4 regions of the Affinirhizobium pseudoryzae genome follow, and region 2 is predicted to be linked to each of the others. Evidence: predicted binding sites of a transcription regulator. Region 2 holds the regulator's gene; each other region holds the start of a gene.
What was found. Region 2 encodes PhoB, which activates phosphate uptake and scavenging genes when phosphate is short. Its sites were predicted from a motif close to TGTCATNNANCTGTCAT; they were not measured.
Positions count from the first base shown of each region.

Region 1: G6N78_RS04940 (DUF1045 domain-containing protein) is a predicted target of PhoB. The motif match lies at 2,231-2,247, and genes of this name have one in related genera.
Region 3: G6N78_RS10110 (glycerophosphodiester phosphodiesterase) is a predicted target of PhoB. The motif match lies at 2,634-2,650, and genes of this name have one in related genera.
Region 4: G6N78_RS12075 (BtaA family protein) is a predicted target of PhoB. The motif match lies at 2,370-2,386, and genes of this name have one in related genera.

Region 1 is NZ_CP049241.1:993,484-997,948, reverse strand. It holds gene polA (DNA polymerase I) at 1-1,041, shown strand, start outside; gene G6N78_RS04945 (hypothetical protein) at 1,071-1,361, opposite strand; gene G6N78_RS04940 (DUF1045 domain-containing protein) at 1,478-2,179, opposite strand; gene G6N78_RS04935 (2,3-bisphosphoglycerate-dependent phosphoglycerate mutase) at 2,468-3,103, opposite strand; gene dapB (4-hydroxy-tetrahydrodipicolinate reductase) at 3,122-3,943, opposite strand; gene G6N78_RS04925 (ABC transporter ATP-binding protein) at 3,992-4,465, opposite strand, start outside.
Region 2 is NZ_CP049241.1:700,671-705,135, forward strand. It holds gene G6N78_RS03415 (aspartate aminotransferase family protein) at 1-592, opposite strand, end outside; gene G6N78_RS03420 (GcrA family cell cycle regulator) at 1,010-1,573, shown strand; gene phoB (phosphate regulon transcriptional regulator PhoB) at 1,699-2,382, opposite strand; gene phoU (phosphate signaling complex protein PhoU) at 2,421-3,134, opposite strand; gene pstB (phosphate ABC transporter ATP-binding protein PstB) at 3,188-3,949, opposite strand; gene pstA (phosphate ABC transporter permease PstA) at 4,022-4,465, opposite strand, start outside.
Region 3 is NZ_CP049241.1:2,098,366-2,102,830, forward strand. It holds gene G6N78_RS10095 (methyl-accepting chemotaxis protein) at 1-600, opposite strand, end outside; gene G6N78_RS10100 (hypothetical protein) at 924-1,280, shown strand; gene G6N78_RS10105 (DMT family protein) at 1,412-1,765, shown strand; gene G6N78_RS10110 (glycerophosphodiester phosphodiesterase) at 1,749-2,612, opposite strand; gene G6N78_RS10115 (SDR family oxidoreductase) at 2,953-3,765, shown strand; gene G6N78_RS10120 (hypothetical protein) at 4,185-4,465, opposite strand, start outside.
Region 4 is NZ_CP049241.1:2,489,921-2,494,385, forward strand. It holds gene G6N78_RS12065 (glycoside hydrolase family 25 protein) at 1-251, opposite strand, end outside; gene G6N78_RS12070 (class I SAM-dependent methyltransferase) at 402-1,043, opposite strand; gene G6N78_RS12075 (BtaA family protein) at 1,070-2,317, opposite strand; gene G6N78_RS12080 (serine hydrolase domain-containing protein) at 2,475-3,842, shown strand; gene G6N78_RS12085 (transglycosylase SLT domain-containing protein) at 3,884-4,465, opposite strand, start outside.

The sequences.
Region 1 (4,465 bases), 290 kb from region 2:
CTGTTCGGCAAGATGGGCCTGCCAGGCGGCTCGAAGACGAAAACCGGCCAGTGGTCGACATCGGCGCAGGTGCTGGAGGATCTGGCGGCGCAGGGCATCGAACTGCCGCGCAAAATCGTCGACTGGCGCCAGCTGACCAAGCTGAAGAGCACCTATACGGATGCACTGCCATCCTACGTGCATCCTCAGACGAAGCGGGTCCACACCAGCTATTCGCTGGCGTCCACCACCACCGGCCGCCTGTCGTCCTCCGAGCCGAACCTGCAGAACATCCCGGTGCGCAATGCCGAAGGCCGCAAGATCCGCACGGCCTTCATCTCGACGCCCGGTCATAAGCTTCTGTCTGCCGATTACAGCCAGATCGAGTTGCGCGTGCTGGCGCATGTCGCGGAGATCCCGCAACTGCGTCAGGCCTTTGCCGATGGCATCGACATTCATGCGATGACGGCGTCGGAAATGTTCGGCGTTCCGGTCGAAGGCATGCCGTCGGAAGTGCGCCGGCGGGCCAAGGCCATCAACTTCGGCATCATCTACGGCATTTCCGCCTTTGGTCTTGCCAACCAGCTGTCGATCGAGCGTTCCGAGGCAGGCGAATACATCAAGAAGTATTTCGAGCGCTTCCCGGGCATCCGCGACTACATGGAAAGCACCAAGGCTTTCGCCCGCGAACATGGCTATGTGGAAACCATCTTCGGCCGCCGGGCGCACTACCCGGAAATCAAGTCGTCCAACCCCTCCGTTCGCGCCTTCAACGAACGAGCGGCGATCAATGCACCGATTCAAGGGTCTGCAGCGGACGTGATCCGCCGCGCCATGGTGCAGGTGGAACCCGCGCTGGAGGCCGCCGGCCTTTCCGAACGGGTCCGCATGCTGCTGCAGGTGCATGACGAACTGATCTTCGAGGTGGAGGACGAGGCCGTGGATCTTGCCATGCCCGTGATCGTTCGGACCATGGAGCATGCCGCCATGCCGGCGCTATCCATGCGCGTGCCGCTGAAGGTGGATGCCCGCGCCGCTCTGAACTGGGACGAAGCCCACTGATTTTCTAGAGATAAGCTGGCTCTGTCAGCCTATTGCGTCGTCGGATACAGCGAAGCCACGGCGGTTCCCATCAACCGCTCGGCGTAGCCGGCGGCCGCCTTGCGTGCGTGGTCGCCGAATCCGAGTTCGTGACACCGCTGCTCCACGGTTTCGATGATCAAGCCGGCCAGAGCACGAGCCTGCTCGGAATCAGCGTTTTCCGATGTATCGAGCGCCATGGCGAGAGCAGACATGGAGACAATTTCAAGCACGACCAGACGTGTCTCCAGTTCATGGACCAATTGCAGCGTTCTGTCGTCCTCGGCCTGAAGTTTACCCATGTCCTCACTCGATTATGTTCGCATGTGGAAAAACAACCAATGCGTTTAGTGTAGTAAGGAGTGAAGCCAGAGGCTACTAGAGCATTCGGGGGATTAGATCTTGTTGTTAGCGCTAATCAGCGCGCCAAGATCGCTTCACGACCTTCCAAACTATTATGAACAAGAACGTGGAAAGGCGCTCCGCGTTCCCGCTCGGCAAACAGGGCGAGATGGGCGATGTCCAGAGGCCGGTCCAGGAACGGGCCAAACCGTTCGCTCAACAGAGCGGACACGCCGGCATGCTGCTGATCGACAACCGGACCGGTGAGCGTCATGTGAAACCGAAACTGCTCATGCACGTAAGGATAGCCGAAACGGGTCAGCAGCTCTCTCTGCCGTTCCGTCAGCCGTTCGGGTCTGCGCCGCGCAACGTCCTCGGGTGACAGCGGCGCCCGGAACGGCTCGAATGTTTCGACAATGGCGGTGCACAGGCTGTCGATATCCGCCGAATCGTCCCTGGGCACCAGGGCGAAAAACGGACCAAGCGCGCGAAGTGCCAAGCTCGGGATCGCCACTGGCGCCGTGGATGCGCAGAAAGAACGGAAGGCTTCCACCAGCTCGGCTTCCGTCGTCCCGGCAGCCAGGTGAAACGGCGCCTTCAGTGTCGCGTGGAAGCCATAACGTCGCGGTTCGGCCGTCAGGCTTTGCCAGATTTCCTCATCGAGCCCCTCCGGTGCCGGACGGTGCGTTTCAGTGAAAGGGTCTCGCCCAAGCCAGGCGGCAGCCGCTTTAGTGAGAGGGTCGGTTGCCGGGGGTGTGAAATAGAGGGCGTATCGCATGGAGATGTCTCTTCAGGATCAGTGGATTTGCTCAAGCGCTAGCGGAAAACCATGACAGTCTCGTTGCAGATGGATCCGGCTGGGCAGGACGAGGCGCATGCAACGAAATCCGGTTCATCTGCGTTGAGGATGCAAAACAGGAGAGAACGTCATGGAAGCGACAGTCCTTTTCACCACCTTCATCAGCGTCTTTGCCGCCAGCGGTCTCGTCACCGCCTACTGGTACGCCAAGTAAAAAAGGCGCCGCCGGATCGGGCAGCGCCTGTGATCAGGAGCGGGTCGATTGCCTCAATGGGCGCCGGACATATCGCCCAGAACCTGCTTTGCAGCAACGGTGGAATCGGCGTTCAGCTTGTAGACCATCGGCACACCGGTGGCGAGGTTCAGCTTCAGGATCTCCTCTTTCGACAGGCGATCCAGCACCATCACCAGAGACCGCAGAGAATTGCCGTGGGCGGCGACCAGCACCGTCTGGCCCTTCAGCACGCGCGGCAGGATTTCGGTGAGATAATAGGGCCAGACGCGGGCGCCCGTGTCGCGCAGGCTTTCGCCGCCCGGCGGCGGGATGTCGTAGGAGCGGCGCCAGATATGCACCTGCTCCTCGCCCCACTTCGCCCGGGCATCGTCCTTGTTGAGCCCGGAGAGATCGCCGTAATCGCGCTCGTTCAGCGCAATGTCGCGGATCGTTTCGAGATCCGGCTGGCCGACCTTATCGAGAACGATGCGGCAGGTGTCCTGGGCGCGCTTGAGGCCGGAGGTGAAGGCGATGTCGAACTTCAGTCCGGCATCGGCCAGAGCCTGCCCGCCGGTTTCGGCTTCGGTGACGCCGAGTGCCGTCAGCTCCGGGTCCTTCCAGCCGGTGAACAGGTTCTTCAGGTTCCAGTCGCTCTGCCCGTGGCGAACGAGGACGAGGGTTCCGCTCATAATTTCCTCCAAATCAGATCAGTGGGAGAGCCCGAGCACGTCGAGCATGGTGTAGAAGCCGGGCTTTTCATGCCGTGCCCAGAGCGCCGCGGCAATGGCGCCGCGCGCGAAGATCGAACGGTCAAGCGCTGAATGGGAGAGCGTGACGAGTTCGCCTTCGCCGGCGAAGATCGCCGAATGTTCACCCACGACGGAGCCGCCGCGCAGTGTCGCGAAACCGATCGTGCCGACGGGACGCGCGCCCGTGTGCCCGTCACGGACGCGCACCGACTGCGAGGCGAGATCGATGCCGCGGCCCCTGGCTGCCGCTTCGCCGAGAAGCAGCGCCGTACCGGAGGGCGCATCGACCTTGTGCTTGTGATGCATTTCGAGGATCTCGATATCCCAGCCCGCGGCCGGAAGTGCTTTCGCCGCCTGTTCTGCCAGCACGCCGAGCAGGTTGACGCCGAGGCTCATATTGCCGGATTTCACGACACGGGCATGACGGGCGGCAGCTGCAATCTTCTCGTCATCGGCGCCCGAGCAGCCGGTGGTGCCGATCACATGCACGATGCGCGCCTGGGCGGCGAGCGCGGCAAATTCCACGGTGCCGGCCGGCGAGGTGAAGTCGATCACACCTTCGGCATTGAGGAAGGCCTGCATCGGATCATCGGTCACCGGCACGCCGAGGAAACCAGCACCGGCAATCTCGCCGGCATCCTTGCCGATGAATGAGGAGCCAGGACGCTCCAGCGCCGCGTGCAGTTTCACGCCGGCGGTGTCCTGGATCACGCGAATGATGGTCTGGCCCATACGTCCGGCGGCACCCACAACCACCAGCTTCATGTCCTGTTCGCTCATGCGGGAAATCGGCTCCTCAGTGAATGGCCATCCGTTCGGATGGTCGTGTCAGACGGGCGTCTGAAGATTGTTCAGACGAGCGTAAAGCCCGTCCGGTCGGCGCGCAAGCGTCTCGTGATTACCCTCTTCCACCACAAGCCCGTCCGCCATCACGACGATCTTGTCCGCCTTGACGACGGTGGAAAGACGGTGCGCGACCACGACGACCGTGCGGCCCTTGATGGCCGTATCGAGCGCCTTCTGCACCGCGGCTTCCGATTCGTTGTCGAGCGCGGAGGTGGCCTCGTCGAGCAGCAGGATCGGCGCATTGCGCACGAGCGCACGGGCGATCGACAGGCGCTGGCGTTGCCCGCCAGACAGCGTCACGCCGTTTTCGCCGACGGATGTTTCGTAGCCGCGCGGCTGGGCCAGAATGAAATCATGCGCATAGGCAAGCTTTGCGGCTTCCTCCACCTCGGCATCGGTGGCTTCCGGTCGCCCGTAGCGGATGTTGTCGCGGATCGTGCCTTCGAACAGGTAGGG
Region 2 (4,465 bases):
GGAATTCCTTGGTCACGACCCGGATGCCGCCCTCGCCCTGGATCGGCTCGATCAGCAGGGCTGCGGTGTGTTCCGTGATCGCCGCCTTCAGCGCATCCAGATCCCCAAAGGGCACCTGGTCAAAACCCGGCGCCTTGGGGCCGAAGCCTTCCAGGTACTTTTCCTGACCGCCGGCTGCGATCGTCGCGATGGTCCGGCCGTGGAAGGCGCCTTCAAAGGTGATGATGTGGAATTTTTCCGGATAGCCCTTGGAATAATGGTAGCGCCGCGCCGTCTTGATGGCGCATTCCAGCGCTTCGGCACCCGAATTGGTGAAGAACACCTTGTCGGCGAAGGTGGCATCCGCCAGCCGGCGGGCCAGCCGCTCCTGGTCCGGGATCTCGTAAAGGTTCGACAGGTGCCAGACCTTGTCCGCCTGATCCTTCAGGGCCGCGACAAGATGCGGGTTGGAATGACCACACGAGGTCACGGCCACGCCTGCGCCGAAATCGAGATATCGCTCGCCCGTTTCCGTCACGAGCCAGACACCCTCGCCGCGCACGAAACGCAGTGGTGCCCTTGCAAACGTGTCGAAAAGCGCAGCTTCAGCCATGGCGATGCACTCCTTCAGGCATACTGTCCAGAACAGGCAGCCGGGGCCGCCAGAAATCAAAAATGCCGCCTCAAAGGGCGGCAGGCGCACTATCCGCATTTCATCCCGCGCTGTCAACAAAAGCGTGGATTCCGCGTCGATTCACGCCGCGGAAGCCCGCTTGGCGCCCCTTGCGGCAGCTGTGACAAAAATGACTCTATGCGGCAGCAAGTTGGGGAAAACCCGGAAATCGATTCGCGACGATTCCGGCGACTCTTGTCAGCGAGTCCGCCGCCCATTAGGTTAAAGATCAATTACTAGACTGCATGCGGCGGAACTAGTCACCAAAAGTATAGATGTAGTATGCGCGGCGAATTACGTTCGCCGTAACGGTGAGAGATTCTGTCTTGCTGGGTGTGCTCAAGGCGGAGAGACAGCATGAATTGGGATGACGAACGCGTCGAACGACTGAAAAGGTTGTGGGCGGAAGGACTGAGCGCGAGCCAGATTGCCGCGCAACTGGGCGGCGTGAGCCGCAACGCGGTCATCGGCAAGGTGCACCGGCTGTGCCTTCCGGGACGTGTGAAGGCAGGCGGAAACGCCCAGCAGAACCGGACGCAGAAGCGCACCACCCCTGCACCGCGCCCCACCACCTACAATGCCCGCCCGACGGCGGCGACGGCCCCTGGCGCGGCCACGCGCACGGTGACCCGCTCTGTCGGCGCCACGATGGTGAAGGAAGAGATCGAACTCACCATTCTCGAAACGCAGGAACCGGTCACCACGACGAACGTCATCGTTCCGATGGCACGCCGCCTGGCGCTGACGGAACTGACGGAGCGCACCTGCAAGTGGCCGGTCGGCGACCCGCTGAAGGACGATTTCCACTTCTGCGGCGCAGAATCCGGCGAAAGCTCGCCCTACTGCAAATACCACGCCCGCCTGGCCTACCAGCCGGTGAACGAGCGCCGCCGCGCCGCCAATGCGGTCGCCCGCGGCTGATCATTCCAGCGCATCTCGAAGAAAGCGGGTACGAGGCCCGCTTTTTTTGTGCCCGGATTTTGGAGGGAGCCAACAAAAAACCCGGCACGAGGCCGGGTTCGATGGTGGAGATCAGGCGCGAGGGTTCACGCTTCCATGGAATAACCGGCACCGCGGACGGTGCGGATGACATCCTGCATGTTGGAAAAGTTCAGCGCCTTGCGCAGCCGTCCGACATGCACATCGACGGTGCGTTCGTCCACGTAGATGTCGTGGCCCCAGACACCATCGAGCAGTTGCGAGCGGGAAAAGACGCGACCGGGCGAGGCCATCAGGAATTCCAGCAGCCGGAATTCGGTCGGCCCCAGACGCACCTCGCGGCTCTTGCGGTGGACGCGATGCGTTTCGCGATCGAGTTCGATATCGCCGCAGCGCAGAACCGAGGAGAGCACCTCCGGCCGGGCCCTTCGCAACATCGCTTTCACCCGCGCCATCAGTTCCGGCGTCGAGAAGGGTTTGACGACATAATCGTCGGCACCGGTTGCCAGACCGCGCACGCGTTCGCTCTCCTCACCACGCGCCGTCAGCATGATGATCGGCAGGCGCTCGGTTTCCGGGCGCATCCGCAGGCGGCGGCAAAGCTCGATGCCGGATACGCCGGGCAACATCCAGTCGAGGATCAGGAGATCCGGCAGCCGCTCCTGCAGGCGGATTTCCGCCTCGTCACCGCGCAGGATGGTTTCCACCTCATACCCCTCGGCCTCGAGGTTATAGCGAAGAAGCACGCTCAGCGCTTCTTCATCCTCAACAACCGCAATTTTCGGCAGCATGGTTCATGCACTCCTGAAAGCAGGCGCCGGTAGCGCCCTTACTCTGCCACTGCGCCCAGCGTGTTCGACGTGTCGTCCTTCGGGCGTTCGCCTTCGGGGGCAGCGCCAGTTGCGATGTAATAGATCGTCTCGGCAATATTGGTGGCATGGTCGCCGATGCGCTCGATGTTCTTGGCGCAGAAGAGGAGATGGGTGCAGGTGGTGATGTTGCGCGGATCTTCCATCATGTAGGTGAGGAGTTCGCGGAACAGCGAGGTGTACATCGCGTCGATCTCTTCATCGCGCAGGCGGATGGCTTCCGCCTTCTGCACCGAGCGGTTGGAGAAGACGTCGAGCACTTCCTTGAGCTGGACGAGGGCCAGATCGGAGAGATGTTCCAAACCGCGTGCGAGCTTGCGCGGCACGCCGGTGCCCTGAACGGCGATCACGCGCTTGGCAGTGTTCTTGCCGAGGTCGCCGACGCGTTCCAGGTCGGAGGCGATGCGCAGCACGCCGATGATTTCGCGCAGGTCTCCGGCCACCGGCTGGCGGCGGGCGATCGTGATGATGGCCTTCTCCTGGATCTCGCGCTCGGCGGTATCGAGGATCACGTCGTCGGAGATGACCTTCTGGGCAAGTGCACCATCGGAATTGACGAGCGCGCGAACGGCATCGCCGCACATCTGTTCGGCAAGGCCGCCCATTTCGGAGATGCGGCGGTTCAGGTATTTCAGGTCTTCGTCATAGGCCGAGAGAATATGGCTGGGGGACATGGTTTGTCATCCTCGGATCAAGGGTTGTCAGCGGAAGGCGGATCGGCGCGGCATCAGCCGAAGCGACCCATGATGTAATCCTGCGTGCGCTGATCATCCGGGTTGGTGAACATCTTGTCGGTGTCGTTCTCTTCGACCAGCAGGCCGAGGTGGAACATAGCCGTGCGCTGGGACACACGCGCCGCCTGCTGCATGGAATGCGTGACGATGACGATGGTGAAGTTGGTGCGCAGTTCGTGGATCAGTTCCTCGACCTTGGCCGTCGCGATCGGATCGAGCGCCGAGCAGGGTTCGTCCATCAGGATGATTTCCGGCGACACGGCGACCGCCCGGGCGATGCACAGGCGCTGCTGCTGGCCGCCGGAGAGACCCGTGCCGGATTCATGCAGGCGATCCTTCACTTCGTTCCAGAGACCCGCCTTCTGCAGAGCAGACGAGACGATTTCGTCGAGATCCGACTTCTTGCGGGCGAGGCCGTGGATGCGCGGACCGTAGGCAACGTTCTCATAGATCGTCTTCGGGAACGGGTTCGGCTTCTGGAACACCATGCCGACCTTGGCGCGCAGCTGCACCGGATCGACCTTCGGATCGTAGATGTTCTCGTTGTCGATCAGGATGTTGCCTTCCACACGGCAGCTGTCGATCGTGTCGTTCATGCGGTTGATGCAGCGCAGGAAGGTGGACTTTCCACAGCCGGACGGCCCAATGAAGGCCGTGACGGAGCGCGGACGGATCTCGATGTTCACGTCCCGGATGGCATGTTTTTCGCCATAAAACACCTGGACGTTGCGCGCGGAAATCTTCGAGTCGATCATGGCAGCTGCTTTCGTGGTCGTCGTCGTATTCATCGTTGTCGAGATATTATTCATCATTACGAACTCTCCCTACTACCAACGACGCTCATAGCGGCGACGCAAGATGATGGCGGACAAATTCATCAGGATCAGGAACACCAACAGGACGATAATCGCACCCGAGGCCCGTTCGATGAAGGCCGGATCGCCGCGCTGGGTCCAGTTGTAGACCTGGACAGGAAGAGCGGAGGCCGGATCGAAGAAACCTTCCGGCGGACCGGCCGGATAGTCGCGCACGAAGGCCACCATGCCGATGAGCAGGAGCGGCGCGGTTTCGCCGAGCGCACGGGCCAGGCCGATGATCGTGCCGGTCAGGATGCCGGGCATCGCGAGCGGCAGGACGTGATGGAAGATCGCCTGCATCTTGGAGGCCCCGACGCCGAGCGCAGCATCACGGATGGAGGGCGGAACCGACTTGAAGGCGGCACGCGTCGCGATGATGATCGTCGGCAGGGTCATCAGCGTCAGAACGAGGCC
Region 3 (4,465 bases), 1.4 Mb from region 2:
CGTGGCGAGGATGCCGATCAGCAGAGTGGCCATGCTGGTGGTGATCACGGCGTCGGTTTCGGCGGAAATGGCTTTGCCGCCACCTTCAACCATGCCGGTCAGCGTCGTGTTGTTGGCGCCGGACTTCGTGGAGAAGCTCGCTGACATCGCGTCCAGCGAACGGACAAGGGCAATCGCCTCATCGTTCTTGCCGGCTTCCTTTGCGGCGACGACCTTGTCGTAAACCGCCTTGAACTGGTCCATCAGGCCGAGCAGTTCGTCGGAGGCGGGTTTTGTCTGCGGCACCTTTGCGGAGATATCGACGAGCTTCGTCTTGGCGCCATCGAGGTTGCGGACAAAGGCAGCCTTGCCTTCGTCATAGGCAGGCGTGCCGACATCGTTCAGTGCGACGCGGGTGATGGCGTTGACGGCTGTCCACATGCCGGCCGAGGAGCGCGCGCCCAACACGGCTGCCGATGCCTCGTTGGCAATGAAGTGCGCGTAGCGATCGTTTACGGAGTCGAACTGGTTGCTGACATAAGAAACGCCGGCGACGGAAAAGAGACCAAGAAAGATGATGACGGACAGAATTTTTGTCCGGATCGCGAGATGACCTAACATCAATGGACCTTCAAAAACAGAGGAACGCGCGTTTCCGGCCCCCTGCCGGCAGCACGCTTGTGAAGAAGGCAAGACTGAACGGTGATGTGTGGATTCCCCGGTATGCCCCCACCTGAGATAAAGTGCTCAAAAGGTTAACCCAGCGTATAAGAATGAAAGAATGGCTGCATAAATTTACGGTCATTGCGGGGACGGAAGATCACGCCGACACTTTTCCGCCGCACTGACTGTGATTACAGTGATGGAACCCGAATCTGCATTGTGCGTTCAAGCCGGGCGTAGAGACATCGGGTGCCGAAGCAGAGCGGCCCCAAGGAGGAAACATGTTGAAGGTGATCCATGCCGCCGGCTTGGCCCTTGTCGTGACGGTTGCAGGTCTTGCAACGACGTCGCCCGTCCGGGCACAGGACATTGAACTGCGCATCGGGCCGGATGGGGTTCGCCCGGTCATCCGCGATCCGCGTCAGCCGGAATATCGCGGCGACGACCGCCGCCGTCCGCCACCGCCGCCGTCGCGGGGCTGCAGCGAGCGCGAAGCCCGTGCCGCCGCCCGCGAAGCCGGCCTGCGGGATCCGGAAGTGGTCCGTGTCACGCCCGGCCGTGTCGTGGTCGAAGGTTATACCCGCCGTGGTCCGCAGCGCATCACGTTCGCCAACGAGCGTGGCTGCCCGGAGCTGTGAAGCTTCGGCTTATCCACCATTCCTTGAAGCCCGGTTGACGCCGGGCTTTTTGCTGCCTTGAGATTGACGCGAGGCGGTGCAAAAAACGCAAGCATCATCCTCATCTTCTTCTCAACCTCGAGATCCTGCCCATGCCCTTCTCGCTTTCTCCCGCGGCCGTCTGGCCGATCGTGATGCTGTTTGCCTCGAATGTGTTCATGACGTTTGCCTGGTACGGGCATCTGAAACACAAGAGTACCGCGATCTGGATTGCGATCGTCGTCAGCTGGGGCATTGCCTTCTTCGAATATTGCCTCGCGGTGCCGGCCAACCGCATCGGTTCCGACGTCTATTCGACGGCGCAGTTGAAGACTATCCAGGAGGTGATCACGCTCCTGGTCTTTTCCGGCTTCTCGGTGTTCTGGCTCGGCGAGAATTTTACCTGGAACCACGCCATCGGCTTTGCGCTGATCGCGGTCGGCGCATCCTTCATCTTCCGGGGGTGATGCGTGCCATCCAGGCCCGCTCCGTGGCCGGCGCCTCGTCGGTGGTGATCTGGTCTGGCTTCAGCGCCATCAGCGTGGAAAACTGCTGCCACTCCGTATCGCTGAAGCCGGCGTGTCGCCTCTTCAGGTTATAGGTCCAGGCATCCACCGTCCGCCCGGCATCGTGGCAGAGGCCGATGAGGTCGAGACCCGCCTCATGCGCGTTCAGGATCAGCGGCCAGGAGAGGTAGATCATCTCCGGTTCGGTCGGTCCCTGAAGATCGGCCGTCAGCTCCGCTTCCACGGCGGCGATGTCCCCCGTGGCCAGAATGTCCACCAGTTTGTCGGTGGGATCGATGCCGCGAGGGATCTCCGGCAGGCGGTTCTTGATTGCGACGATCAGGTCGAGATCGCGGCCCGAGACGATGATCGAGCCGCCCGCCTTCGAAAAATGTTCGGCGAGGTGATCGAGCCCGCGCGCGCCGATCGTCGTCAGCCGGTCCTTCATGTCGAACTGCAGAAGCGCCTCCGGATGCGCCTTGGTGAGAAGCGAGGCTAGGTCTTCACCCAGGATGGGAGCCGTGCCGCCCGCCCGCATGCGAAGAGACCGGATGGCTTCGCCGGAGCTCTCGCAGACCAGGCCTTGGCCGCTGGTTTCGCCTGAAAGATCCGCATCATGCAGCACCACGAAGCCGCCATCGCCGCGCACGCGCAGATCCAGTTCCATGGAGGCGCCGAGGACAAAACCGAGCGCCATGGTTTCCGCGGAAAACAGCGGCGCATCGAGGCTGAGGCGCAGGCGATGCCACTTGAGACGGGTGCGATGCCCGGCGTGGAAGAGATCAAGACCGGGGGGCATGTCGCTCATGGTGTCCGATTGTCCGTCGATTGGCGTTCAAGTGTCGTGGGGTGCGGTGCGGTTTGTTCCCAAGGGGTGAACCGCACATTCCGTTCCATCGATAGAGGATAAGAGGTCCGGACGCACGATCTCGTCCGGCCTTTCCTGCAGGACTATTGCCTGTCGTGCATGACAACGCTGTGATCGGAATAGCTGGAGGCGAAATTGACGTCGTAGAGAGAGCGCCACGGAAGATGGCCGATTTGGGAACATCGGCCTCCGCCTCCAGTTGGGCTATCGATTCCAACAGATGAGGTTTTCCATGGCACAGCAACATCCGACGCCGCCGTTTCCGCAGGGCAAGATCCCGATGCCTGGCACCACCGGGCAGATGAACCCCGTCCCGGATCACGGCGAGCAGTCCTATCGTGGTTCGGACAGGCTTGCCGGCAAAAAGGCGGTCATCACCGGCGGCGATAGCGGCATCGGACGTGCGGTGGCCATCGCCTTTGCGCGCGAGGGCGCCGATCTCGTCATCGCCTATCTGGACGAGGATGAGGATGCGAAGGACACGCAGCGTCTTGTCGAAGAAGCGGGCCGCAAGGCGGTGTTGGTGCGTGGCGACCTGCAATCGGCCGATCATTGCCGCCAAGTGATCGATACCGCGGTGTCCGAACTCGGCGGGATCGACATCCTGGTCAACAATGCGGCGCACCAGGCCACCTTCTCCTCCATCGAGGAGATCCCGGACGAGGAGTGGGAGCTGACTTTCCGCGTCAACATCCACGCCATGTTCTACCTGACGAAGGCCGCCGTTGCCCACATGAAGCCCGGCAGCGCCATCATCAACACCGCCTCGATCAATTCCGACAGCCCGAACCCCTCGCTGCTCGCCTATGCAACGACGAAGGGCGCGATCCAGAACTTTACCGCCGGTCTCGCCCAGCTGCTGGCGGAAAAGGGCATCCGCGCCAATGCGGTGGCGCCGGGCCCGATCTGGACGCCGCTCATTCCCTCCACGCTGCCGGAGGAATCGGTCAAGAATTTCGGCAAGCAGGTGCCGATGCAGCGCCCCGGCCAGCCGGCGGAGCTCGCCACCGCCTACGTGATGCTCGCCGATCCGCTGTCGAGCTACGTATCCGGCGCGACCATCGCGGTCACCGGCGGCAAGCCGATCATCTGACGGTCGGTGACGAGGACCTCTTCCCATAACGGGAAGGGGCCGGACTGCTGACACGTGCCTTGTGCCCTATTTCGTCATGCTCGGGCTTGTCCCGAGCATGTCCAAATAATTGATTTTATTCGATTTTGATAGATCCTCGACACAGGGCCGAGGATGACGCCGCGTGTTGGCAGGTCGGCCTCTCAACAAACTGAGCCATCCGAACAAGGACTTGGGGCTTGCCTCAAGCGCTTGTCTTGGCATGGACCTTGATCAATTGGCTGCTTCGCCGACGGGAGGGGTATGGCTTCCAGGTCACACCAGCTCTCATAAAAGGGCAAAGACCCAACTTCGTGCGGTCTCCCCCTTTGTGCGGAAGATGGCGGCAGCCAGAGGGGCCGGGCCCCGTAAGATCGCAGCGTCAAATCGGTCGCCGCCCCTCAGCTATGCCGCCCCACATGGCGGGCGAGGTCCTCGAAATTCACCTCCGCGCCCTTTTCCGCCGCCTCGTTGGCGGTGATCAGCAGCCGGATCGGAAAGGCCACCGCCTTTCGATGCGAGTCCGAAACGCTCGCCGGCTCAGGGTCCCGCAGCACCGTGCGCTCGGTCTCCAGAAGCGTCTCGTGGATTTCCTCATGCGTCAGAAGCTGTTTTTCGACCAGCAGGCGGTTCATGGCCGCGACGGCGAGATAGAGGCCTTCCAGTTGCGGATTGGCGGTGT
Region 4 (4,465 bases), 1.8 Mb from region 2:
GCCTTGATGAACACGAAGTCGATGCCGGAGGCTTTCACTTTGGGCCAATCGACGGAGCCGTTCCACTTGGAGACGTCGGTGCCGTGTATCTCGTGGCGATGCGGATGCCGCGCGCCAAAATCCTGCGGATCGTTGTCCTTGAACTTGCCTTGAGGAGCAGTGAGGCCGAGGGTCAAGGCATCCGGCCCCGTGGCCGTACATCCGGAGAGTGCCAGTCCCACAGCCAGGACCAGGGAGGGTATGCGCACGATCTGGCTCCGCGATGACATCCAAGGACGGCGACCGGGCTCGGTATTCCGTGATTCGCCCGGTCGTGTTCCTTATCGCTGCACCGGGCGCTGTCACGCAAGGCAAAAACGGTTGAGGCAGCCATCGCCACCCAGGAGGGGCGCAAAGGCGGTTCAGGCGCGGCGACGCACCACCGCCTGCCAGGCATAACCGCGATAGAGCGGCAGGAAGATCATGTCCGCATCGGCGCCTTCCAGCGAGCGCTCCAGCGCTTCGGCAAGGTCGGCCCTCGGCGTTACGTGGAAACGCGTAAGCCAGGTCTGCAACCCGCTGCGGAACCATGCGGGCAACTGTTCCTGCTGGCCGAAATCGACGATGTGCAGGGAACCGCCTGCCTTTACCGCGCCAAGGGCGGTGCGGATCGCGCTCTCCCAGTCCGGGATCATCGACAGCGCATAGGAGATCATGACGCGATCAAAGCCCGCGGTGCCGAAGTCGCTCGGCGAAAACGTCGTGGCATCGGCCACCTGCAGCACCGGCTGCACCGCTTTGCCGCGGAAATTCGCCCGTGTCGTCGTCAGCATTTCCGCAGAAATATCGAGCCCGTAGAGCCTGGCCGTCGGATAGAGCTTGTGCGCCAGCATCAGGTTGCGGCCCGTGCCGCAGCCGACTTCCAGAAGCGTGCCCTTCTGCGGCACCTGCAGTTCCCGGATCGTGCGGTCGCGCCCGAGCAGGTAATATTTGCGCGTCAGATCGTAGATGTGCCGCTGGTAGCGGTACATCCGGTCCATGCGCTCGGCGTGTTCGGCATCCATCACGGGAGAGCTCGTGTCCACCGCCGTCAGGCCTTCTTCACGTAGATGTGGAAACCGCCATAGATGGCGGAGCGGTCCTGCAGGTTGAGGTCCTGCGAGCGCGCTTCCAGATAGGTCCACTGGTCGCGGATCGTCGGCGACAACCGGCCTTCGATGATGCTGCGCTCGGCAGCGGTGCGGAAGATCACCCGCGCGCCCGCGGCCGCGGTACGGGAGATTTCCGCCCAGAGTTCGTTCAGCTGCCGGTCGTTCATCCAGTCCTGCGCATCGAGAAGGACGTAACGATCGACCGTGCCGGCCTGCTTACCCGAGAGAAGTTCCGTGAAGGTGGCATGGTGGACGGTGACGCGATCGGCATTGTCGCGGATGGCGCGGTAATGCTCCGGCTTCAGATAGGTCGGCAGCGTGCCTTCATGCGGCTGCGGATAGCGGCGGGCAAAGGCCTGCCAGGCGAAATAGTTGTCGCGAAGCGGGAAATGGCAGGCAAGCTTTTCGAGGCGCTGGCGCAGCACCGGGGCAATCGACCCCTCGTCCGCCAGGCTTGCGAGCTCGTCATACTGCTGCGGCGGGATGCCGAGGCCGAAAAGCGAGCTCTTGCGGCCAGTGAGCCAGCGCACGAAGGGCCGGTCGAAGAGCGGGGCGATGCGATCCTCGAAAAACTGCCGCTGTTCGCGCAGCGACCTTGTCTTCGCCATCTCGGTCAGGTCCACCCCGTGCAGGCGGGCGATCAGGTGACCGGCGGCGATGAAGCGGCCGAGCAGGCCGGTGCGGTAGATGTTGCGGTCGAAGACGCTGATGCGGCGGCGGCCATTCAGCGTCCGCTTTTGCCAATAGCGGCGGGTGGCCGTATCCAGTGCAGGCGCAACGAAGGTGTCGAAGGCCTTCGAATTGCTGGCGCGTCCTTCGGTGGCGAGAAGCCGCACGACATCGGCATGGGCGGGCAGGCTCCGGAAGGCGGCAAGTTTCAGCCTGTTGAGAGCGATGTGATGCGGGTTGAGATCCACGACGTCGATCGAGGCCGGATGGTGGGAAAGATAGGCCAGCATGTTGCAGCCGCCGGAACCGATGGTGACGATGCGATGACCTGCGGCCAGTTCCATCCCCGCCATATCGACATCCGGATCTTCCCAGATCTGCGGATAGACGAGACCGGAGAACAGCAGACCGAACATCCGCTCGGAGAAGCCGCTTTTCGACAGCGCCTTGTGTTGCAGGAGTGCAGTCTTCAGTTTTCCGTTCTTCAGAAAACTGGCTTCCGGTGCAATCTCGGCCATCCCCGATTCCCCGTCTCGTCATGAGCTTTTCGAAAGCCTCTAGTCGCGGCGTGTTGCAGTTTCATGACGCAAACCCTGCGCAAAGCCCTGCAATTCGTGACTTTTCATTGTCACGGAAACCTGTTTGCATGCGGAACTGAGCGAAGCGGAGAAGTGAATGCGCAGCGTCGGAAGCCTGTTGAAGCGTCTCGCGAAGATCGTCCTTGTGCTGTTGCTGCTCGTCGTGGCCGGCGGGCTTGTCTGGCTTTACACCATGCCGCCGGATCTGCTGCGCGTCGGCAGCGGTTATGCCGCGAAGATCGTCTGCTCCAACGTGTTTCTTGCCGGACGCGATGAAAACGACGTGCTGGCGGAGGATGTGCAGGCGCCGGGCCATCCTCTGCTGCGGCTGATGCGGGTGTCGGTCGATCGGCCGGCACAACGGGTCTCGGCTGCCCTCCTCGGTCAGATTGCGCCGAGCGCTGCCGTCTATCGACCGGGGCTTGGATGCGCCGTGGTTCCGCAGGGCAGCACGGCTGCGGCGCTTGATCTGCCGGAGGCAGGGCCGGGCGCTGCGGTTCAGGCGGGAGCCGGTTCGTGGCCGAACGGCGAGGGTATCGAGGCAAATGCGGCTGTGGCCGCGCTTCTGGCGCGGGACGATCTGGTCGGCCCCGGCTTTCGTGCGGTCGTCGTCGTGAAGAATGGCGCCATTGTCGGCGAGCGGTATGCAGCGGGTTTTAACGACAAGACGCCGCTGCTCGGCTGGTCAATGACCAAGACGGTGAATGCCGCGTTGATTGGCCGGCTGATCGACGAGGGGCGCATGCGTCTTGATGAGCGCAACCTGATGCCGCAATGGGCAGGCGATGCGAGGCGTGACATCACCCTTGCGCAGCTTCTCGCCATGGAAAGCGGCCTTGCCTTCAACGAGGATTACGGCACCGTCGCGGATGTCACGCGCATGCTCTACCTTCAGCCGGACATGGCGGCCTTCACGGCCTCCCTGCCACTCGAAGGCACGCCGGGCCAGAGGTTCAGCTATTCGTCCGGCACGGCCGTTCTGCTGTCGCGCATCTGGATGGATCGTCTGAGTGATCGGGCAACGGCGCTCGCCTTCCCGCGCGACGCGTTGTTTGCCCCGCTTGGCATGACCAGTGCCGTGATGGAGGTGGATGCGTCCGGCACCTTCGTCGGGAGTTCGTATCTCTATGCCAGCGCGCGTGACTGGGCGCGGTTCGGCCTGTTTCTGGCTCAGAACGGCATGTGGAAGGGTGTGCGGCTTCTGCCGGATGGTTTCGTCGCGTCGATGGCTGAGCCGACCACGGCATCCGGCGGCTGGTATTCGAGGATGCAGACCTGGTTGCCGCGACCGTCCGAACGGGCGGACATGCCCGCAGACACGTTCAATCTGCAAGGGCATGATGGCCAGACGATCACCGTCATTCCGTCCCGCGGATTGGTCGTCGTGCATCTCGGGCTGACACCCTGGTCGGCTCGCTATTCGACGATGCCCCTCACAAAGGCCATTCTCCGGGTGTATCCCTGAGCCTTAGTCGCAAGCCTGCGTTGGGTGCACTTGTCTGCTGTTCACTCCAGAACGTGCAGCATGTCCTTGCGCTTGGCGTCAAAATAATAACCGCGCGCATAAAGCTTGATCGCATCGTCCGGATCATTGTCGGCCACCAGCCAGGCGCCGCGCAGGTACTTGATCGCGTATTTCAGGTTGGTCTCGGCATCAAGAAGACCATCCGGCGTGCCCTGGTAACCCATCGACTTCGCCGTCGCGTATTTGATCTGCATGAGGCCCCAGAAGCCGCGCTTGTTGTAGGCCTTGGGGTCATACCGGCTTTCGCGATGCACGACGCGGTGCACGAGCGATTCCGGTACGCCATACAGGCCCGCATAGCGGTGGATCAGCTTGCTCAGCGTCTCGTTGCTGGCATCGGCCGTCGTCGGAAGGGGTTCGCCCGGTGCCGGCGGGAAGAAGTCGGTCGACATGGCCGACAGCGGCTGGCGCGTCCCGGCATAGGCGACCATCGACGACGGGGTTGCCTTTTCGATCCGCGGACGTGGCGTCGGGATCGCGGTGAACGGACCGGTGACGTCGGCGGGAAGGGCGGTCGCCATCACCGGCCCGAGGGTCTGGGCGGATGGTGTCGTGGTATTCGT